2 regions of the Cellulomonas sp. P24 genome follow, and region 2 is predicted to be linked to the other one. Evidence: predicted binding sites of a transcription regulator. Region 2 holds the regulator's gene; the other holds the start of a gene.
What was found. The regulator LexA, encoded in region 2, represses DNA repair genes until DNA is damaged. The targets are predictions, from matches to a motif close to TCGAACANNTGTTCGA.

Region 1 (11,532 bases), 3.7 Mb from region 2:
CGTGGCGGCGCTGGAGGCGAGCGGGGCGAGCACCGTGCTCGTGCGCCGGGAGCGCGAGCTCAAGGACCTCGACGGGATCGTGCTGCCGGGCGGCGAGTCGACGACGATCGACAAGCTGCTGCGCGCGTTCGACCTCGCGGAGCCGCTGCGCGGGCGGATCGCGGAGGGGTTGCCGGCCTACGGCTCGTGCGCCGGGATGATCCTGCTCGCGGACCGGTTGCTCGACGGCATCCCCGGTCAGCAGACGCTCGGCGGGCTCGACATCACGGTCCGACGCAACGCGTTCGGGCGGCAGGTCGACTCGTTCGAGACCGACCTGACGATCGAGGGCATCGACGACAGCGCGACCCGTCCGATGCACGGCGTCTTCATCCGTGCCCCCTGGGTCGAGGAGGTCGGACCGGCCGCGACGGTGCTGGGCGCGGTCGCGACGGGTCCCGCCGCCGGTAGGATCGTCGCGGTGCGCCACGGTCGACTCCTGGCGACCTCCTTCCACCCGGAGGTCACCGGCGACACGCGCGTGCACCGAATGTTCGTGCGGATCGTCCGCGAGAGCCTCTGAGTCTGTCCAGGCGGACCTGCAGCTGACCTGCAGGTCGTCCACCTGGCGCTGCGTCGGGTCTCGACTGGGCGCGGATGAAGGAGATCGAGCGATGTCGGGTCACTCCAAGTGGGCCACCACCAAGCACAAGAAGGCTGTCGTCGACGCCAAGCGGAGCAAGCTCTTCGCCAAGCTCATCAAGAACATCGAGGTGGCGGCGCGGACCGGCGGCGGTGACCTCGCCGGCAACCCGACGCTCTTCGACGCGGTGCAGAAGGCCAAGAAGTCCTCCGTGCCGATCGACAACATCAACCGCGCGGTGAAGCGCGGGTCCGGCCAGGAAGCCGGCGGTGCCGACTACCAGTCGATCACCTACGAGGGCTACGGCCCGGGCGGTATCGCGGTCCTCGTGGAGTGCCTGACCGACAACAGGAACCGTGCCGCGTCGGACGTCCGGGTGGCGTTCACGCGCAACGGCGGTCAGATGGCCGACCCGGGGTCGGTGTCCTACCTGTTCACCCGCAAGGGTGTCGTCGTCGTGCCGAAGGAGGGCGCACTCACCGAGGACGACATCCTCATGGCGGTCCTGGACGCGGGGGCGGAGGAGGTCAACGACCTCGGCGACGTGTTCGAGGTGATCTCCGAGGCGACCGACATGGTGCCGGTGCGCACCGCGCTGCAGGCGGCGGGGATCGAGTACGACTCGGCGGACAGCCAGTTCGTCCCGGCCACCCAGATCGAGGTGGACGTCGACGGGGCACGCAAGATCCTGCGCCTGATCGACGCGCTCGAGGACAGCGACGACGTCCAGAACGTGTTCGCGAACTTCGACGCCTCCGACGAGGTCCTCGCCGCGCTCGACGAGGAGTGACTCGCCGGTCGCGCCGGACGGTGGTCACCGCGTCGTCGGCCGGCTGGCTGTGTCGCAGTCGTCGGCGCGACGATCGGCCTGAGATGCTGACGGCGTGCGCGTCCTCGGAGTCGACCCAGGCCTGACCCGGTGCGGTCTGGGTGTCGTCGACGGTCTGCCGGCCCGGAAGGTGCGGCTCGTCGACGTCGGGGTGGCCCGGTCGGACCCGGGGGCCGACATCGACCAGCGGCTGCTCGCCATCGCGACAGAGCTCGATCGATGGATCGAGGAGCACGCGCCCGACGCGGTCGCGGTCGAGCGGGTGTTCGCGCAGCACAACCTGAGCACGGTGACGGGGACCGCACAGGTGGCGGGGGTGGCGATGCTCGCCGCCGCACGGCACCGGATCCCGGTCGCACTGCACACGCCGAGCGAGGTGAAGGCGGCGGTGACCGGCTCGGGGCGTGCGGGCAAGAGCCAGGTGCAGACGATGGTCGCGCGGATCCTCGGGCTCGACGAGCGCCCGGAGCCGGCGGACGCGGCCGACGCCCTTGCACTGGCGATCTGCCACCTGTGGCGCCCGGCCGGCGCGGTCGGGGCGCCGCAGCGGGCCCCGGGTTCTCTGACGTCGGCACAGCGCGCGTGGGCGGCGGCCGAGCAGGCGGCGCGTCGTGGGTCGCGTGCCTGAGGGCGGTTGCTAGCCTTGGCGGCGTTCGTACAGGTGTTCGGGAGTCGGTGGCGACCAGGGCTCTGCCGGTCGCAGCTGTTGCCCGGCACGGTCGTGTCGGCCGTGGCACCGGCACCTGTCGTGCTCGACGCTCATGGTGAGGAGAACCGATGATCGCCTCGGTCCGCGGAACGGTGCAGGCGGTCCGTCTCGACGGTGCGGTGGTCGAGGTGGGCGGCGTGGGCCTGCTGGTGCATGCGACGCCGGCGACGCTCGCGACCCTCAGGGTCGGTGCCACGGCCTTCCTGGCGACCTCGCTGCTGGTTCGTGAGGACGCGCTGACGCTGTTCGGGTTCGCCGATCCCGACGAGCGCGAGGTCTTCGAGACGGTGCAGACCGTGAGCGGGGTGGGGCCTCGGCTGGCGCTGGCGATGCTCGCGGTCCACAGCCCGGACGCGCTGAGGCGTGCCGTCCAGGACGAGGACCTCGCCGCGTTGAAGCGCGTGCCCGGCATCGGGCACAAGGGGGCGCAGCGGATCGTCCTCGAGCTCGCCGGCCGACTCGGTGCGCCGTCGACCTCGGCGTCCGACGGCGGTGCGCGGCCTGACGCCTCCGACACCACCGGCGCACGGCCGCGCGAGCAGGTGACGGAGGCGCTCGTCGGGCTCGGCTGGACCGCGAAGGCCGCGCAGGACGCCGTCACGGGTGTCGCCGACGCCGTGGAGGCCTCAGGCGAGATCCTCGAGGTCGCGTCGCTCCTGCGGGCGACGTTGCGGGCGCTCGGCGGCGGTCGTGGCTGAGGGAGCCGGGCGGGACCTGACCGGTGTCGAGGGCGCAGGTTCGCTCGTGCCGAGGACGTTCGAGCGGGCGGAGCGTGAGGAGATCGTCACCGAACGCGTGGTCCGGCCCGGTGCGGACGACGTCGAGCGTGCGGCGGAGGCCGCCCTCCGCCCGCGCAGCCTCGACGAGTTCGTCGGCCAGCGCGTCGTGCGCGACCAGCTGTCGCTGGTCCTCCACGCCGCCCTCGGGCGGGGGAAGGCGCCGGACCACGTCCTGCTGTCCGGCCCTCCGGGTCTCGGCAAGACGACTCTGGCGATGATCATCGCCGCGGAGCTCGGAACCTCTTTGCGGGTCACCTCCGGCCCGGCGATCCAGCACGCGGGTGACCTCGCCGCGGTGCTGTCCTCCCTCGAGGAGGGCGAGGTGCTGTTCCTCGACGAGATCCACCGGATCGCACGCCCGGCGGAGGAGCTGCTGTACGTCGCGATGGAGGACTTCCGGGTCGACGTCGTCGTCGGCAAGGGTGCGGGGGCCAGCGCCATCCCGCTCGCGCTGCCGCCGTTCACGGTGGTCGGGGCGACCACGCGGGCGGGGCTCCTCCCGGCACCGTTGCGTGACCGGTTCGGGTTCACGGGGCACCTCGACTTCTACGCCGACGACGAGCTCGAGCGTGTCCTGGTGCGATCGGCGGGGCTGCTCGGTATCCACCTCGACGCCGACGCGGCGGCCGAGATCGCCTCACGCTCCCGGGGGACGCCGCGGATCGCCAACCGCCTGCTGCGCCGGGTGCGGGACTGGGCCCAGGTCCGTGGTGACGGTCGGCTCTCGCTGTCGGCGGCCCATGCGGCTCTCGAGGTCTACGAGGTCGACGTGCTCGGCCTGGATCGGCTCGATCGTGCGGTGCTGACGGCGCTGTGCACCCGGTTCGGCGGTGGACCTGTGGGTCTGACCACGCTCGCGGTGGCCGTCGGCGAGGAGCCGGAGACGGTCGAGACGGTTGCCGAGCCCTTCCTGGTGCGCGAGGGGCTGATCGGTCGCACCCCACGGGGGAGGGTCGCCATGCCGGCGGCGTGGGAGCACCTCGGGCTCGAGGTGCCACCGTCCGCAGGCCTCGGGACCCTGTTCGGCTGAGTCGTCGGGACGGGGCCGGTCGCTCGCGACGGGTGAACACGGCCCAGCCGTCGGCGTCGGGTGCCGCGCCGCCGGGCCCCGCGCGTTAAGGTACGCAGGGTCCGCCACCGCGACGGCGGCCGCCACCACACGAGATCCGGAGTGCGACACCGTGGGAAGCAACACCAGCCTGTTCCTGATCCTCATCCTGGGCGTCGGCGCCATGTTCCTGATGTCCCGGAACCAGCGGAAGCAGCAGAAGGCCCAGCAGGCGTTCCGCGCCAACCTCGCCGTCGGTCAGCAGGTCATGACGGGCTCCGGGATGTTCGGCGAGGTCGTGGGTGTCGACGGTGACGAGATCACGATCGAGTCGACGCCGGGCAACCGCAGCCGCTGGCTCCGCGCCGCGATCGCGAAGGTCGTCGAGCCGCCGGTGGACGACGAGGAGCTCGAGGACGACGAGGACGAGGAGCTCGACGACGACATCGAGGTCCCCGACGACCTGTCCTCGCTCGACGACGGCCCCACGACGCCCGAGTCCGACACGGAGGATCCCGGACACAAGTAGGCTGGCCCGGGCCCGCCGTCGAGCGTCGGGCACCGTCTGGACCTCCCACGGTTCCCCTGATCGGGAGCCGTGCGCGCACGAGAGAAGAAGATCTGTTGGCTGCCAATTCCCGTGGTTCCCGTCCGGTCCGGACGTTGGTGACCCTCGGAGTCCTGATCGTCGCCCTGTTCGCCGCCCTGTTCGCCGGCGTGCAGTGGTCGACCGCGACGGCGACACCGAAGCTCGCCCTCGACCTCGAGGGTGGCACGCAGATCATCCTGACCCCGACGACGACAGACGCGTCCAAGGTCACGAGCTCGACGATCACCCAGGCGATCGACATCATCCGGCAGCGGGTCGACTCCTCCGGTGTCTCCGAGGCGCAGATCACCAGCCAGGGTGGCAACAACATCGTGGTGGCCCTTCCGGGCAAGCCCAGCGAGGCGACGCTGAACCTCGTGCGCGAGTCCGCACAGATGCGGTTCCGCCCCGTCCTGATGACCGGCGCGCCGACGCCGACAGCGAGCTCGACCCCGGGATCGGGCCCGACGGTCGCACCGACCCTCAGCAGCACCCCGCCCGCCGCAGGCACCGACCCGAGCGACCTCTCCTGGGTGACGCCGGCCCTCAAGGCGGAGTATGACGCGCTCGACTGCACCAAGCCCTCGAACCTCGTCGGCGGTGGCGGTGACAACCCCGACGTCGGGCTGGTCGCATGCGCCAAGGACGGCTCGGCGAAGTACGCGCTGGGTCCGGTCGAGATCGAGGGCACCGAGATCACGAACGCGAGCTCCGGCCTGAAGACCGGTGCGAACGGTGTCGTGACGAACGAGTGGGTCGTCAACATGACGTTCAACTCGGCCGGGGCGACGCAGTTCGCGAAGACGACGGCACGGCTCGCGAAGCTCACGTCGCCGTTGAACAGGTTTGCGATGGTCCTCGACAGGCTCGTGATCTCGGCACCGTCGGTGAACGAGACCATCCCGGACGGCCGCGCCGAGATCTCGGGCAGCTTCACCCGCGCGACAGCCGCGACGCTGGCGAACCAGCTGAACTTCGGTGCACTGCCGTTGACGTTCACGGTGCAGAGCGAGAACCAGGTGTCGGCGACTCTCGGGACCGAGCAGCTCCAGAAGGGCCTGCTCGCCGGGCTGATCGGCCTCGTCCTGGTCGTCGGCTACTCGCTGCTCCAGTACCGGACCCTCGGCCTCGTGACCGTCGCCTCGCTGGCCCTCGCTGCCGTGATCTCCTACGGCGTCATCACCCTGCTGTCCTGGACGCAGGGCTACCGCCTCAGCCTTCCGGGTGTCGCCGGTCTGATCGTGGCGATCGGTATCACCGCTGACTCCTTCATCGTGTACTTCGAGCGCGTCCGTGACGAGCTGCGTGACGGCCGGACCCTGGTCGGCGCGGTCGACAAGGGCTGGAACCGCGCACGTCGGACCATCCTCGCCTCGGACGCCGTGAACTTCCTCGCCGCGGCGGTCCTCTACGTGCTCGCGGTCGGCGGTGTGCGTGGGTTCGCCTTCACGCTCGGCCTCACCACCCTGATCGACCTGCTGATCGTCTTCACGTTCACGCACCCGGTGATGATGCTGCTCGCGAAGACCTCGTTCTTCGGAGACGGGCACCCGGCGTCAGGTCTCGACCCTCGTCGCCTCGGCGTGCGCGGTGCGCGGTACGTCGGGCGGGGTCGCGTGGTCATGGGGGAGACCGCGTCGAGTGCGGTCCCCGACGACGCCCCGGTGGTGTCGAGCCTGCGCGCCGCTGCGCCCACGCTGACGATCGCCGAGCGGCGCAAGGCCGCAGCCGACGCCGCAGCGGCCGCGCAGGCCGCGCTCGCCGAGGGCGCTGACGGCACCTCGGGCGCTGTCGATCCTGAGGATGCCGCGGGCTCCGGGGGAACACCGGACGGAGAACCGGCGCAGTCCAGCTCGACCGAGAGGAACGAGTCCTGATGGCCGCCGGATTCGCCCAGTGGGGCAACGACCTCTACACCGGACGACGGTCGTACGACATCGTCGGCCGACGCAAGATCTGGTTCACGATCGCGGCGCTCCTCGTCGCGGTGTCGGCGGTCCTGCTCGTCGTGCCGGGGCTCAACCCGGGGATCGACTTCCGTGGCGGTTCGGAGTTCACGATCTCCGGCGTCGCGACCTCGAACCGACAGGCGGCGATCGACGCCGTCGCCTCGGTGGCCCCGAAGGAGGTCCCGCTCGTGTCCGCGGTGGGGACCAGCTCGATCCGGGTGCAGACCACGAACCTGGCCAACACGCAGGTCGAGCAGGTGCGTCTGGCCCTCGCCGACGCGTACAAGGTGTCCAAGGACGCCGTCGCAAGCTCGTTCGTCGGCCCCTCGTGGGGTGCGGACGTCTCGAGCAAGGCGATCCGAGGCATCGTCGTCTTCCTGATCCTCGTCACCGTCGTCATGGCGCTGTACTTCCGTGCCTGGCGCATGGCCGTGGCCGCGCTGGTGGCCCTCGGGCACGACCTCGTCGTGACCGTGGGGTTGTACGCGGGGATCGGCTGGGAGGTCACGCCGGCCACGGTGATCGGGTTCCTCACGATCCTCGGGTACTCGATCTACGACACGGTCGTCGTGTTCGACAAGGTGCGCGAGAACACCCAGGGAGTGCTCGACCAGACCCGGTTCACGTATGCGGAACAGGCGAACCTCGCGGTGAACCAGACGCTCGTGCGCTCGATCAACACGACCGTCGTCGCCCTGCTCCCGGTCGGATCGATCCTGTTCATCGGGGCGTTCATCCTCGGGGCCGGGACGCTGCGAGACATCGCTCTCGCGCTGTTCGTGGGTCTCGTCGTCGGCGCCTTCTCGTCGATCTTCCTGGCCACCCCGCTCGAGGTCGCGCTGCGGATGCGCGAGCCGGCGATCGCCGCGCACGACGCCAAGGTCCTGGCCGCACGGGCGGCGTCCGGCGACGAGGGTGGCGTGGCGGTGGGTGCACCGTCCCATGCCGTCCAGCTGCTGCCGGGCGGGCATCTGGGCAACCAGGCGCAGCCGCGACGGCGCAAGCAGGGACGGCGGTGACGACGATGGCCGGAGATCTCGCAGCTCGGTGCGCGGCGCTCGTCCGCGACGTTCCCGACTACCCCACGGACGGGGTGATGTTCAAGGACATCACCCCCCTCCTCGCAGATGGTCCGATGTTCGCCGAGGTGGTCGAGCACATCGCGTCCTACGTGCAGGGGCGCGTGGACCTGGTCGCCGGGATGGAGGCGCGTGGGTTCATCCTCGGTGCACCGGTCGCGGTGGCGCTCGGCGCCGGGTTCATCGCGGTGCGCAAGGCCGGCAAGCTTCCCGGGCCGACGCTCGCGGCCGAGTACGAGCTCGAGTACGGATCGGCGACCGTGGAGCTGCACCCGTCGACGATCCGTCCCGGGGACCGGGTCCTCATCGTCGACGACGTCCTCGCGACGGGCGGTACCGCCGCAGCGACCGTGAAGCTGCTCGAGTCGGCCGGCGCGGAGGTCGTCGGCCTCGCATTCCTGCTCGAGCTGGACGCGCTCGGTGGCCGGGAGCGGCTCGCCGGGGTGCAGCTCGACTCGCTGCTCCACGTGGGCTGACCGCCGCGCACCGTAGACTAGGTCGGATCAGCCCATGACTCCGACGGCGCGGACGCACCTCTGACCTGGGCACGGTCGATGATCCAGCGGGGGAGGCGCGCATGAGCGAGAACACGATCACTCCGAACGAGACCGACGCGCGCACCGAACCGCCGGCGACAACGGGCCGAGTCCGGTCACGACTTGTGCGCTTCGGAGCGCGCGGAACCGCGGGCTCGCCGGTCCTCGAGCCACTGCTCCAGGTCATCAGGGCGAACCACCCCAAGGCCGACCTCACGGTGATCGAGCGTGCGTACGCCGTGGCCGAGCAGGCGCACCGGGGCCAGCTCCGCAAGAGCGGTGACCCGTACATCACCCACCCCGTCGCGGTGGCGACGATCCTCGCCGAGCTCGGCATGACGCCGTCGACGCTGGTCGCGGCACTGCTGCATGACACGGTCGAGGACACGGACTACTCGCTCGAGACGCTCCGGGCCGACTTCGGGCCTGAGGTCGCGATGCTCGTCGACGGGGTCACGAAGCTCGACAAGGTGACGTTCGGTGATGCTGCGCAGGCCGAGACCGTGCGCAAGATGGTCGTCGCGATGTCGCGCGACATCCGGGTCCTCGTGATCAAGCTGGCGGACCGGCTCCACAACGCACGGACGTGGAAGTTCGTGCCGGCGGAGTCGGCGCAGCGCAAGGCCCGCGAGACCCTCGAGATCTACGCCCCGCTGGCCCACCGACTCGGCATGAACACGATCAAGTGGGAGCTCGAGGACCTCTCCTTCGCGATGCTCTACCCGAAGGTGTACGACGAGATCGTCCACCTCGTCTCCGAGCGTGCGCCGGCGCGCGAGGAGTACCTCGCGGTCGTCCGTGAACAGGTGTCCGCTGACCTGCGCAATGCGAAGATCAAGGCCGTCGTCACCGGACGCCCGAAGCACTACTACTCGATCTACCAGAAGATGATCGTGCGGGGTCGCGACTTCGCGGACATCTACGACCTCGTCGGTGTCCGGGTGCTCGTGGACAGCGTCCGCGACTGCTACGCCGCCCTCGGATCCCTGCACGCGCGATGGAACCCGGTTCCCGGCCGGTTCAAGGACTACATCGCGATGCCCAAGTTCAACCTCTACCAGTCCCTGCACACCACGGTGATCGGTCCCGGCGGCAAGCCGGTAGAGATCCAGATCCGCACCCACGACATGCACCGGCGCGCCGAGTACGGTGTCGCGGCGCACTGGAAGTACAAGGAGAGCGCCAAGGGGCACCCTGCGGTCACCGACTCGGCCGGGAACGACATGACGTGGCTGCGGCAGCTCGTCGACTGGCAGAAGGAGACGGCGGACCCGAGCGAGTTCCTCGACTCGCTCCGGTTCGAGATCGCAGGTGCCGAGGTCTACGTGTTCACCCCCAAGGGCGACGTGATCGCCCTCCCGGCCGGGTCGACTCCGGTCGACTTCGCCTACGCGGTGCATACCGAGGTCGGTCACCGGACGATGGGTGCGCGGGTCAACGGGCGCCTCGTCCCCCTCGACTCGACCCTGGAGAACGGCGACGTCGTGGACGTGTTCACGTCCAAGTCCGAGAACGCGGGTCCGAGCCGCGACTGGATGACCTTCGTCAAGAGCCCCCGTGCCCGGAACAAGATCCGGCAGTGGTTCTCGAAGGAACGCCGTGAAGAGGCGATCGAGCACGGCAAGGACGCGATCGCGAAGGCGATGCGCAAGCAGAACCTGCCGATCCAGAGGCTGCTCTCCCACGAGGCTCTCGTCGCCCTCGCCAACGAGATGCGGTACGCGGACGTGTCGGCGCTGTACGCCGCGATCGGCGAGGGCCAGGTGTCGGCCACAACCGTCGTGCAGCGGCTCGTGCAGTCGATGGGGGGCGAGCCGGCAGCCGAGGAGGACCTCGCCGAGGTCGCGCGACCGGGCCGCACGAGTCGGCGCGTGCGCACCGGCGATCCGGGCGTGGTCGTCAAGGGAGTCGACGACCTGTGGGTCAAGCTGTCGAAGTGCTGCACCCCGGTTCCCGGAGACGACATCATCGGCTTCGTCACGCGGGGGAACGGGGTGAGCGTTCACCGGACCGACTGCGTGAACGTGGAAGCGCTGCGTTCGCAGCCGGAGCGCATCGTCGAGGTCGCTTGGACCTCGGGTGGCTCGTCGCTGTTCCTCGTCCAGATCCAGGTCGAGGCGCTGGACCGGAGCCGGCTGCTCTCGGACGTCACGAGGGTGCTGTCCGACCATCACGTCAACATCCTCTCGGCGACGGTCTCCACCTCGCGCGACAGGGTCGCGATGTCACGCTTCGTGTTCGAGATGGCCGAGCCGTCCCACCTCGCGTCGGTGCTCGCCGCCGTGCGCAAGGTCGAGGGTGTGTTCGACGTCTACCGGATCACCGGTTCCCGTAACGCTGACGAGCCCGCCATCCGGGTGTGAGACCGCCGCGCCGACGGTGACCCGGTCGGCAGAGCGTGTCGTTCGACGAGGAGCTGGAGAGTCTCGCGTGCGGCCCGAAGGCCCCGCTGCCCGCTGAGGCCGTCGAGCTCGTCGAGCGCGGTGCGTGGGTCGAAGCCGAGATCGAGCAGGGCCGCGATCTCGGCCAGGAGCTCGGGGTCGGACGGCGCTCCCCACCGGGCGAGGTCGAGCCCGGTCCGCTGGACCGAGGTGACCCGGACGTCGCTGACGGTGTCGATGTCGGCCTCCGGCAGCGGGCACTCGCGTGTTCGGCGCGCAGGATCGGGTGAGAGCCTGCGGCGGCCTGGTTCGACGAGCAGGTCGAGAGTCGTCGGTGGGGTGCGGCCGGTGTGCACCCACGCTGCCGCCATCCGTCCCACGACCGCGCGGGCCGGGACGTGAGGGGCGAGGGCGATAGCGCGCTCGGCGCGACCCGAAGGATGGTTGGCGGGAATCGCGACCTCTCCCCAGACGTGGTCGAGGGCGCCGTCGCGCAGGAGCACCTGCCAGCCGATCGGACCGACGTCGTCGAGTCGGACGACCGTGGAAGGGTCGCGGCGGGCGGGGAGCAACCAGTCCAGGGGAGACGTCATGGCCCCAGCATCGAGGCCGGTCAGGGGTCCGAACGACGGCGCAGCTGACCGGTGGACAGGCGTTGCGCCCAGCGGACCTGGGGACAGGGTCGCCGGCTGCGGGGCACGGTTCGCTGAGCGAGGGGCTCGCTGAGCGAGGGGCACGCCCCGCAGCTGCGGTCAGGACTCCCGTGCGGCGCGCTCGACCTGCTCGAGCCACGACCGTCGGGCGTCGAGTGCCGCCTGGGCCTCGGCCGTCTTGCGGGCGTTGCCAGAAGCCTTCGCCTTCGCCAGGTCGGCCTCGAGCCCGGCGATTGCGGCCTGGAGCTGCGCGGCCGCACCCTCGGCGCGGGCGCGTGTCTCCGGGTTGCTCCGGGTCCACACCGCCTGGTCGGCTTCGCGGATGGCCGTCTCGACCGCCCGCAGGCGTGCCTCGATT
Region 2 (11,532 bases):
GGGGGCGCACTCCTGGCGGGCGAGCCTGGACCCCGTGCTCCGGCAGTCCTGGCGACTCGCGGAGCTCACGGTGAACTACCGCACGCCGGCGGTGATCGCCGATGCAGCGCAACGCATGGCACGCGCCGCGGACCTCCCGGTCAGCACCGTGACGTCGGCGCGGACGACACCCGACTCGCTCGTGATCGACCACCTCGGGCCCGGTGCCACCGTCGGTGCAGCGCTCCCGGACGCGGTGGTGCGTCATGTGCGTGCGGCCCTGGAGTCCGTGGCCGACGGCACCGGCGCGGGTCGCGTCGCGGTGATCGGCACGTCGCCCGATCTCGAGGCGGTCCAGTCCGCCGTCGACGCCGACGCCTGGCTCAGCTCGCTCACGCGGGCGTCGCAGGGTGGGCGCGGCGTGGACCTCGACGCCGCCGTGACCCTCCTGACACCGCGGCAGAGCAAGGGGCTCGAGTTCGACGTCGTCGTCCTGGTCGAGCCCGCCCACGTCCTCGAGGTCGGCGCGGGTGACCTCTACGTCGCCATGACGAGGCCGACGCGCCAGCTGCGTGTCGTGCACCGCGCGCCACTTCCCGACGGGTTCGCGGACCACACCTGATCGGGGCACCTCATGGTCGGCCAGGAGTGCTCACGAGTCGGCACAGCTGATCTGGCCGATCAGCGCCAGCCCCTCCCGGTCGCCTGGGCCGAGCTCGGTCACCGTGCCCGCTCGCGGCGCCATGAGCTCGGTCGCGTCGTCGACGTGATCGAGCCCAACGACGTGCGCGAGCTCGTGCGTGAGGATCGCCCGGGCGCGCTGGTAGCCGCCGGGCTGACCGAGGATCGCCGTGATGTCCGGGGCGTCGAGCAGGACGCGTCCGGCGGCGAGGAACGAGCGGTCTCCGCGAGGTGCGGGGACGACGCTCGAACCACCGAGACCGACCACCTCGCCCGCGAGATCGGGTGAGTCGGTCGCGTCGGACCAGGCGAACAGCACCGGCGCCCACCCGCTGCCGTACCGCGGCTGGATGGGCAGGCGGTCGTCGACCAGAGGCTCGTCGGTCGTCCCGAGGGACACGAAGGACAGCCCGGTGGCCGCCTGGATGGAGGCGACGGCGTCGGCGACCAGGGCGTCGGCCTCGGAGGGGGCACCGGTCGTCCGCATGACGTACCGGATCGGGAGGCACGGGTCGTACCCGACCGGGCTGCCGTCCGGCGCCGTGTACTCGAACGCGTAGGAGCCCGTCGTCGTGACCGGGACGGCCGGGAGCAGCCGCTGCCCGTCCGGCGACCCCGCCGGGACGACCGTCACGCGTCCGTCGAGCCACAGGACGTTCCGGGGCCCGCTGATGTCGAGCACCGCGGTCAGCACACCGGTCGTCCACAGCAGCGCGACGACCGAGAGGACCAGCATCGCCAGGAGGAACCGGTTGACGCGCGGACGACGCCGCGCGGCAGGCACAGGACCGGGGACGAGGACGCCCGTCTGCCACGCAGGGACGGCGGTGTCCCTGCGTCGACGGCGCGACATCGGCATCACCGCACCAGTCTGGCAGCGCGACCGCCCGGAGGCGGGCCGTCCGAGGGACGGAACTCAGTTGGGACCTGGCCCGGTGCGGGAGCACCATAGGGGCGTGCTACGCGCCCTCCTTCTCGAGAACCTCCATCCGCTCGCCACCGAGATCTTGACCGCCCAGGGGATCGAGGTGGTCAACCGGACCGGTGCACTCGACGAGAACGAGCTGATCGCCGCGCTCGACGGGGTGCACCTCCTCGGCATCAGGTCGAAGACCCAGGTCACCGCACGCGTGCTCGAGCATGCGCCCGACCTGATCGGCCTCGGGGCGTTCTGCATCGGCACCAACCAGATCGACCTCGGGACCGCCGCACGACGCGGTGTCGCGACCTTCAACGCGCCGTTCTCGAACACCCGGTCGGTCGTCGAGATCGCTCTCGCGGACATCATCTCGTTGACCCGTCGTCTGACGGTGTTCGACCGTGAGATGCACCAGGGCATCTGGAACAAGTCCGCGATCGGCGCGCACGAGGTCCGTGGCCGGACGCTCGGGATCATCGGCTACGGCAACATCGGGACCCAGCTCTCCGTGCTCGCCGAGAACCTCGGGATGTCGGTCGTCTTCTACGACACGTCCGAGAAGCTCGCGCTCGGCAACGCCCGCCGGATGAGCTCGATGGACGAGCTGCTCGACGCCGCCGACATCGTCACGTTGCACGTCGACGGACGGAGCGGCAACGCCGGCCTCTTCGGCGCCGAGCAGTTCGCGCGGATGCGGCCGGGGTCGATCTTCCTCAACCTCTCCCGTGGGTTCGTGGTCGACTACTCCGCACTGCGGGAGGCGGTGCTCTCGGGTCACGTCGCCGGCGCAGCGGTGGACGTCTTCCCGGTGGAGCCCAAGCGCAAGGGCGACCCGTTCGAGTCCGACCTGATCGGGCTCCCGAACGTCATCCTCACCCCGCACACCGGCGGCTCGACCGAGGAGGCCCAGGAGGCGATCGGCCGCTTCGTCGCGACGAAGCTCCGGGACTACCTGACGACGGGGTCGACGACGCTCAGCGTCAACCTGCCCAACCTGGCACTCGACCAGGCGTCCGGTGCCCATCGCCTCGCGTTCCTGCACCACAACACCCCGGGTGTCCTCGCCGCGGTGAACGCGATGCTGGCCGATCACGACGTCAACATCGAGGGCCAGCTGCTCGCCACCCGTGGCGAGATCGGCTACGTCGTCACGGACGCCGACTCCGGGCTCGACCCCGCGGTCGCCGAGTCGGTCGCGGAGGCGCTGACCGGCCACCCGCAGTCGATCCGCCTGCGCGTCCTGTCCTGAACCTCAGGCACGCGCACGAACGCGCCCGGTGCCTGGCACCGGGCGCGTTCGCACATCTCCCCGAGCCCGTGCGGCCTGCCGCGAGGTCCGCGCGGGCACCGTGGACTCAGGCCGAGCCTGCGCGACGCCGGAACGTCCGCTGCGACGGCCCCGTGGTCTCGGGGCCATGGACGTTGCCCGTGTTCCGCTGACCGTCAGCAGTCCGGTGCGCGGCCGCGTTCTTGCGGTCCAGGGCCTCCCGGAACTTCGCCTTGGCGTCCTGAGCCGGTGCCGTCTCGGCGTGCTCGTCATCCTGCTGCGCCATGGTGATGCCTCCTGATCGGTGCGTGACGGCCGAAGGTCGACGGCCTCGGCACTAGCCTGACCATTCACGCTCGTGGACGCCAATCGATATCGCGCGACCGTGCCCGCGGCCTCGTCGACGGCGTCCGCCGATCAGCCGAGCAGGAGGGTTCGCAGCTCCTCGACCGTCCCGACGACGTGGTCCGCACCCGCCGTCTCGAGCTCGTCGGCGGCGGCGAACCCCCACCCGACCCCGATCGCGACGAGCCCGTTCTCGTGGGCGCCCTCCACGTCATGACGGCGGTCGCCGACCATGACCGCACGTGAGCGGTCCGTGGCACCGACGCGCTCGAGCACGTCGGCGACGACCTCGCCCTTGGTCCTCGTCACCGGGAGCCGCATGCCGCCGATCACCGTGAAGTGCGTGTCGAGCCCGAAGTGCCTGAGCGTCTCGACACCCTGGTCCTCCGGCTTCGCTGTCGCGAGTGCGAGGGCCGCACCCGCCGCGACCAGCTCTGCCAGGAGTGCCTCGATGCCCGGGATGACCACCGCCTGGTACAGGCCGACCGCGACGTGTCGCTCGCGGTACGCGGCCACGACCGCGTCGACCTCGGACGCGGGCACCCCGAGGCGCTCCAGGTTGTCCACGATCCCGGGCCCGATGACCCAGGAGAGGTCCACGTCGTCCGGCACCGGACGACCGACCTGCGCCAGTGCGTACCGGTAGGAGCCGGTGATCCCGACGTACGGGTCTGTCACGGTGCCGTCGAGGTCGAGCAGGACGTGGTCGAAGCGCACCGGGTGAACCTACCTCCTCTCTCGACGCGCCCGGCGCCGCGGTCCACGACTGCCGTCCCGGACGCACCGGCGTACCGTCGTGCCATGCACGTCGCCTCAGCGGACCGCTACGACTCGATCCCCTACCGACGTGCGGGCCGCAGCGGGCTGAGTCTCCCGGCGATCTCGCTCGGGCTCTGGCAGAACTTCGGCGAGGGCGACCCGTACGACCGTCAACGCGAGATCGTGCTCCACGCGTTCGACCGTGGGATCACCCACCTGGACCTGGCGAACAACTACGGCCCGCCGCCCGGCTCGGCCGAGTCGTCGCTCGGCCGCATGCTCGCCCAGGATCTCCGCCCGTACCGCGACGAGCTCGTCATCTCGACCAAGGCCGGCTACCGGCAGTGGCCCGGTCCGTACGGTGAGGGCGGGTCGCGGGCGTACCTCCTGCGGTCGCTCGACCAGTCGCTCCGCCGGTTGGGTCTCGACCACGTGGACGTGTTCTACAGCCACCGGTACGACCCCACGACCCCGCTCGAGGAGACACTCGGCGCCCTCAAGACCGCAGTGGACTCGGGACGAGCGCTGTACGCAGGCATCTCGTCGTACTCCGCCCGGAGGACCTCAGAGGCCCTGGCCGTGGCGGCACAGCTCGGCCTCACCCTCACGCTGCATCAGCCGTCGTACTCGATGCTCAACCGCTGGATCGAGCGGCCCGACGTGAGCGGCCGGTCACTGCTCGACGTCGTCGGCGACGTCGGCCTGGGCATGATCGTGTTCTCCCCGCTCGCTCAGGGCATGCTCACGGACCGGTACCTCGACGGGATCCCGGCCGGATCCCGGGCGGCGCGGGACGGCTCGCTGCAACGTCGTTTCCTCAGCCCGGAGAACCTCGGTCATGTCCGCGCCCTCGACGCCATCGCACGACGTCGGGGCCAGACCCTCGCGCAGCTGGCCTTGGCCTGGGCGCTGCGCGACGAACGGATCACGGCCGTCCTCCTCGGCGCCAGCAGCCCCACCCAGCTCGACGAGAACCTTGCCGCGCTGGACTACCTCTCGCTCACGCCGCAGGAGCTCGCCGAGATCGAGGACCACGCGGTGGACGCGGGCATCAACATCTGGGCGCCTCGGTCGAGCGATCTGTGAGCGGCGCCGAGGCACTGTCGAACGGGCCGGCACGGTCGACGAGCGGCGCGACGCCAGGCTCGCTCCGGCTTCTTGTTACCGCCTGGTAACTTACGGTCCCGTAAGTTAGGCTGGACGTGTGATGCCGTATACGGACCGCCCCTGGCTTGCGTCCTACGCCCCCGACGTCCCGGCCGACATCGAGGTTCCGGACGAGCCCGTCACGCGCGCACTGGCGCGGACCGCGACGGACCTCCCCGACCGCGTCGCCGTCGACTTCGAGGGACGCACCACGACGTACCGTGAGCTCGCCGAGCAGGTGGACCGCGCCGCAGGGGCACTGCTCGCGCTCGGCGTCCAGCCCGGTGACCGCGTCGCGATCGCTCTCCCGAACTGCACGTCGCACGTGGTCGCCTTCTACGCCGTGCTGCGGATCGGCGCCGTCGTGGTCGAGCACAACCCGCTGTACACCGCGAGCGAGCTCGCCCACCAGCTCGCCGACAGCGGTGCGACCGTCGTCGTGAGCTGGGAGAAGACCGCCCCACGCGTGCTCGAGGTGCGCGAACGGACACAGGTGCGCACCGTCCTCTCGGTGGACGTGAGCCGGGATCTTCCGTTCATGAAGCGACTTGCCCTTCGGCTCCCCGTCTCCCGCGCCCGCGACGTCCGTGCGGCGCTCTGCGGCACGACGCCGGCCGGCGCCCTCCGCTGGCACGACGTCCTCGCGCACGCCACGCCGATGCCGGCGGAACACCCGGAACCCCGCTCGGCGGACATCGCCCTGCTGCAGTACACGGGAGGGACGACCGGCACCCCCAAGGGCGCGGTCCTCACCCACCGGAACCTGGTCGCGAACGCACTTCAGGGCGCCGCGTGGACCGGCGTCCGGCCAGGCCAGGAGCGAATCATCGGGGCGCTCCCGTTCTTCCACGCCTTCGGCCTCACGCTCTGCCTCACGTTCGCCACCCGCGTCGGTGCCACGCTCGTCGCCTTCCCGAAGTTCGACGCCGAGGCCGTCCTCGCCAGCCAGCGACGCCACCCGGCCACGTTCATGCCGGGTGTGGCGCCGATGTACGAGCGGCTCGCCCAGCTCGCCGAGACACGCCACGTCGACCTGAGCTCGATCCGCCTCGGCATCGCCGGGGCGATGCCGATCCCTGCAGCGACGGCCGAGCTCTGGGAACGCGTCACCGGCGGCCTCCTGATCGAGGGCTACGGCATGACCGAGACCTCGCCGGTGGTCCTCGGCAACCCCTGCTCCGCGCAACGTCGCCCCGGCATGCTCGGACTGCCGTTCCCGAGCACCGAGATGCGCGTCGTGGACGTCGACGACTCGTCCGTCGACGTCGCTCCTGGTGAGCGCGGCGAGCTCCTCGTTCGCGGACCCCAGGTGTTCACGGGCTACTGGCACCGACCGGAGGAGACCGCCGAGGTTCTGCTCCCCGGCGGTTGGCTGCGCACGGGCGACGTCGTCGTGGTCGAGGAGGACGGCTTCACGCGCCTCGTCGACCGCACCAAGGAGATGATCGTCACGGGTGGGTTCAAGGTGTACCCGTCTCAGGTCGAGGACCGGCTCCGGCTCATGCCCGGCGTCGCGGACGTCGCCGTCGTCGGCATGCCGGGCGGAGACCTCGGCGAGAAGGTCGTCGCTGCGGTCGTCCTCGCCACGGGAGCCACCGGCGTCGATCTCGCCGCGATCCGCGAGTGGGGTGCGGAGCATCTCGCCCGGTACGCCCTGCCGCGCGAGCTGGTCATCCTGCAGGAGCTACCGCGCTCAGCGATCGGCAAGGTCCTGCGCCGCGTCGTGCGCGACCAGCTGACGAGCCCGGCCACGGCGGTCGTCTGAGGTGAGCGACGCGGTCGTCCGAGCCGGACGACCCGGTCGGCCACCGTTCCGGTACGTTCCGTGCCGGCTCCCTCGGCCGCGCATCGATCGCCGGTGCTACGCGCTCCCGCTTCCCTCGCTCACGGCACGGCCGTCCGAGCCGGCCTCCGCATCCCGCTCCGACCGCAGCACGGTGATCGCCGCCTCGAAGTCCTCGAGCGAGTTGAACGCCTGGTAGACGCTCGCGAACCGGAGATAGGCCACCTCGTCCAGCTCGCGGAGCGGCCCGAGGATCGAGAGACCGATCTCATACGCGTCCAGCTCGGCACTTCCGTTGCTGCGAAGCGTCTCCTCGACGCGCTGAGCGAGAAGGGCGAGGTCGTCCTCGCTCACCGGGCGCCCCTGGCACGCCTTGCGTACCCCGTTCACGATCTTCTCGCGACTGAAAGGCTCAGTCGCTCCGGATCGCTTGACGACCGACAGGCTCGCGGTCTCCACCGTGGTGAACCGACGATTGCACTCCGGGCACTGACGCCGTCGACGGATCGAGGACCCGTCGTCGGACGTCCGTGAGTCCACCACGCGCGAGTCCCCGTGCCGACAGAACGGACAGTGCACCGAAAGCCCCTCACTCCGTCGTCGCGGCACGCCGCTGGGCGACGCGCTCCGCGAGGCTCCCGACCATGCGCCGTGATCTCCGCATGCACCTGCGAGATCCTCTATCTGGGGGCACGATCGATCGCTGACCACAAGATGTTGATTGACCTTAGGACCAGCAGCGTCGGCGCGCAAGACCGTACGTCCGGGGCGCAGCGCAGATCGTCACCATGCGGAGCTCGGCCCGACCGCCCGGGCCGTCACAGCCGGTCGCGGAGACGCGTGCACGCTCATGACGCCGCGACACTCGCACGACAGCGACTCTCACGAGAGAGCAGGGATCAGGATCTGCTCGCCGGCTCGCAGGTCGACCGACGACATCCGATTGAGCTCTTCGAGGCGGAGCACCACGTCGCGGACGTCCTCCCCGGGGGTCGTGACGCGCGAGGCGATCTGCCAGAGCGTGTCACCCGACGCCACCGTGTACAGCTCGACCTGGAGCGGGCCGCTGTCGTCCGCCGCCGCCGCTCGACCGGCCAGCAGGAAGACTCCGACCACCAGAAGGGCGATCAGCCCTCCCACACGTCGGCCGCGGGCGGTCAACCTCATCCGCGCAGCAGGTGCGGCCGCCTCACGCGACGCCGCGCCCCGCTCACCACGCGAGGACGGTGCGGGGCCGCTCTCGACCCCCGGCCGTCGAGACGTCGTCCGCCGAGTCGTGGCGTCCGTCCGGACGATGCGAGGCGAAGTCACCACAGCGCTCATCGTCGGTCCCTTCCGCAACCCCATGGGGGTCAGCATCTCCATAGTCGAACACCTGTACGACGTACATCTGTACGAAGGTCTACCACCACGCGCCGACATTTGTCGAGACACGCTCGAACACCTGTTTGATCCGGACCGTGTTCCGCCCTAGGCTCTCGAACCGAGGACAGCGGATCACGAGCCACTGACACACCCCGCGCAGGGCAGCTCGTCCGGCAGGTCAGCACCGATGACCGACCGGTACGCGCAGGCGGGCACCAGCGGCGGGAGAAGGAGACCGGGATGGCAAGACGCGAGACCCCCGCGGGCGGAGACCCGGACCAGGCGGAGGCGTCGATCGCCTCCGTCCACGCCCTCCCGGACGGCTCCGCGGACGCCGACGGCCTGACACCGCGTCAGCGTCTCGTCCTCGACACGATCCGCAGCTCGGTCGAGCGCCGCGGGTATCCCCCGAGCATGCGCGAGATCGGCGACGCCGTCGGGCTCACGAGCCCGTCGAGCGTCAAGCACCAGCTCACGACCCTCGAGCGCAAGGGCTACCTGCGTCGGGACCCCAACCGCCCACGCGCGATCGAGGTCATGCACCCTGACGACTCGCGCGCCATCACCCCGCTCGCCGGGCAGCCGTGGTCGCGCCCCGACGAGCTGGGCACCCTCGGCGAGGAGGCCCTCGCACCGCGCGACGGTACGCCGACGCCGTCCTACGTCCCGGTGGTGGGCCGGATCGCCGCCGGCGGTCCGATCCTCGCGGAGCAGGTCGTGGAGGACGTGTTCCCGTTGCCGCGCCAGCTCGTCGGCGACGGCGACCTCTTCCTGCTCCGCGTCGCGGGTGACTCGATGATCGATGCGGCCATCTGCGACGGGGACTGGGTGGTCGTCCGGCGGCAGCCGGTGGCCGAGAACGGCGAGATCGTCGCGGCGATGATCGACGGCGAAGCCACCGTCAAGACGTTCCGGCGTCGCGACGGGCACGTCTGGCTGATGCCGCACAACCCGGCGTACGACCCGATCCCCGGCGACGAGTCGCTCGTCCTCGGTCGCGTCGTGAGCGTCCTGCGCAGCCTCTGAGACCAGGTCTCTCCTGCGAACCGTCCAGGCCTCAGGCGCGCGGCGTCAGCACTTCAGGAACGGAGCGCACCCACCGCACGGGAGACGTCCTCCGCGTCGTTCCAGACGTGGAACGAGAGCCTGACCCGGCCCGCCCGACCGGCGACCGTGCACCCGGCCGCGGCGAGTCGTCCGCGCGCGTCGCCGAACGGGTCGGGCAACGAGACGATCGCGCTGTCACCAGGTCCCAGACCCAGGGCAGAACGGAACATGTCGGCCAGGTCGACGTCCCAGCGCCGCACCGCAGTCATGTCCACCCCGGCGAACAGCTCCAGCGCGGTCGCGGCGCCGATCCACACCGGCCAGGCGGGCGAGACGTCGAAGCGTCGCGCATCCCCCGCAAGAGCCATCGTCGGCCCGTAGCACGACTCCCACACGTCACCGCCGGCGTACCAGCCCGCGTGGATCGGGCGGAGTCGATCGCGCAGGTGCTCCCCGACCGTGAGGAAGCCTGTCCCCCTCGGCGCGGTGAGCCACTTGTACGCCGCGCACGCCGTGGCGTCGAACATCGTCGCGTCGACCGGCGTCCAGCCCGCGGCCTGTGTGAGATCGCAGAAGGTCAGCGCACCCGCCGCCCGCGCTGCCGCGACGACCGCCTCGGCGTCGGCCGCCTCCCCCGTCGCCGACTGCACCAGCGAGAAGGCGACGAGGAAGGTGCGCGGTCCGATCTCCTCGGCCAGCCGGTCGAGCGCGACGTGCCGAACGACGATCCGGTCGGCATGAGCGAGGAACGGGAAGACCATCGAGGAGAAGTCACCCTCGACGCAGAGCACCTCGGCCCCGTCCGGGACCGCGACGGCGAGCAGCGACGCCATGACCGACACCTGGGTGCCGATGGCCACCGCGCCGACCGGGGCGTGGACGATCCGCGCATAGGCAGCCCGCGCACGCGCCACGGCGTCGTCGTAGGTCGCCGGTCCGGCCGTCCCGGCCGCCCACGCCGTGAGGTTCGCGGTCATGTCTGCCACGACCCGTCGTGCGCCACGGCCTCCGGACGCCGCGTCGAGGTACCCCGGGTGGCGATCGAACTCGGAACGAAGAGTCTCCAGGCTGGTCATGTCCCGAGCATGGCGTCGATCAATCCATGAGAACAAGGGCGTCTATCTCCGTGTCCCATGCAGTGCGCTTATGCTTGTGTCGTGACCAGACGCCGCCTCGACGCCGCCGGTCTCCGCCTCGTCCGGGCGATCGAGAGCGAAGGGTCGGTGACGGGAGCAGCGCGCCTCCTGGGCATCACCCAACCCGCAGCGAGTCAACAGCTCCGCGCGCTGGACAGGCTGCTCGGGACACCGATCGTGGTGCGTCACGGCCGGACGGTACGGCTCACGGATGCCGGCGCGGTCCTCGCCCGGCACGCCCGCGGCGTCGACCAGGCGCTCGATGCCGCGGTCGAGGAGGTGGCCGCGGTGGCGAGCCTGCGGGCCGGCCGGATCCGGCTCACCGCGTTCCCGTCCGCTGCCGCGACCGTGATGCCCCGAGCTCTCGCGGCGCTGCGCGCAGCACATCCCGGTCTCACGATCAGCTTCACCGAGGCCGAGCCCCCGCAGGCGCTCGCCCTCCTCGACGCCGGGCGCTGCGACGTCGCGGTGACCTTCCGTCCGGCCGACAGCATCGGTGACCCCGAGCGGGTCGCCGTCGGTCTGCTCGAGGACGAGCTCGTCGCCGTGGTCACACAGGACAGGCCCAACGTCCACGAGCCCATCGAGCTCAGCTCCCTCGCCGCAGAGACCTGGATCGCCGGGTGCCCGCAGTGCCGCACGACCCTGCTCGACTCCTGCCGCGACGCGGGGTTCGACCCGCAGATCGACTTCGCGACGGACGACTACGTGACCGTCCTCGCGCTCGTCGCAACGGGTCTGGGCATCGCGACCCTCCCCGGGCTCGCGCTCCTCGCCACGCACCCACCCGGGACCCGCGTCGTCCGGACCGTGCGCCCTGCGACGAGGCTCGTGGAAGCCGTCACGACCCCGGCGCTCGCCCGCGTGCCGGCCGTCCGCGCGGCTGTCGACGCGCTGGCCGTCGCCGCGCGGGAGATCACCTCCGGACCGCTGGTCCGGCCGCCGGCCCGACGTCAACCGACCGGCGGGCCCTGAGCCGACGCGTCAGAGACCGAAGCGGCGCGAGATCGTCCGCATCGTCTCCGCCGACCGCATCAGCCCGCCCAGCTCGCGCGCCGACAGCGGAACCTCCAGCCGCTCGCCGACCCCGTTGCGGCCCACGATC

Region 1: ruvA (Holliday junction branch migration protein RuvA) is a predicted target of LexA. The motif match lies at 2,105-2,120, and genes of this name have one in related genera.

Annotation. Positions count from the first base shown of each region.
Region 1 is NZ_JAJDFX010000002.1:4,139,476-4,151,007, forward strand. Features, by position in the region: gene pdxT (pyridoxal 5'-phosphate synthase glutaminase subunit PdxT) at 1-562, shown strand, start outside; gene LJB74_RS19290 (YebC/PmpR family DNA-binding transcriptional regulator) at 654-1,412, shown strand; gene ruvC (crossover junction endodeoxyribonuclease RuvC) at 1,507-2,079, shown strand; gene ruvA (Holliday junction branch migration protein RuvA) at 2,229-2,858, shown strand; gene ruvB (Holliday junction branch migration DNA helicase RuvB) at 2,905-3,969, shown strand; gene yajC (preprotein translocase subunit YajC) at 4,121-4,516, shown strand; gene secD (protein translocase subunit SecD) at 4,612-6,453, shown strand; gene secF (protein translocase subunit SecF) at 6,453-7,544, shown strand; gene LJB74_RS19325 (adenine phosphoribosyltransferase) at 7,550-8,080, shown strand; gene LJB74_RS19330 (bifunctional (p)ppGpp synthetase/guanosine-3',5'-bis(diphosphate) 3'-pyrophosphohydrolase) at 8,182-10,503, shown strand; gene LJB74_RS19335 (hypothetical protein) at 10,452-11,114, opposite strand; gene LJB74_RS19340 (DUF349 domain-containing protein) at 11,274-11,532, opposite strand, start outside.
Region 2 is NZ_JAJDFX010000002.1:444,204-455,735, forward strand. Features, by position in the region: gene LJB74_RS02180 (AAA family ATPase) at 1-601, shown strand, start outside; gene LJB74_RS02185 (peptidase) at 632-1,522, opposite strand; gene serA (phosphoglycerate dehydrogenase) at 1,617-2,828, shown strand; gene LJB74_RS02195 (DUF5302 domain-containing protein) at 2,935-3,132, opposite strand; gene LJB74_RS02200 (HAD hydrolase-like protein) at 3,264-3,908, opposite strand; gene LJB74_RS02205 (aldo/keto reductase) at 3,993-5,036, shown strand; gene LJB74_RS02210 (AMP-binding protein) at 5,158-6,861, shown strand; gene nrdR (transcriptional regulator NrdR) at 6,958-7,458, opposite strand; gene LJB74_RS02220 (LysM peptidoglycan-binding domain-containing protein) at 7,762-8,046, opposite strand; gene lexA (transcriptional repressor LexA) at 8,485-9,270, shown strand; gene LJB74_RS02230 (aminotransferase class V-fold PLP-dependent enzyme) at 9,324-10,367, opposite strand; gene LJB74_RS02235 (LysR family transcriptional regulator) at 10,449-11,402, shown strand; gene LJB74_RS02240 (L-lactate dehydrogenase) at 11,412-11,532, opposite strand, start outside.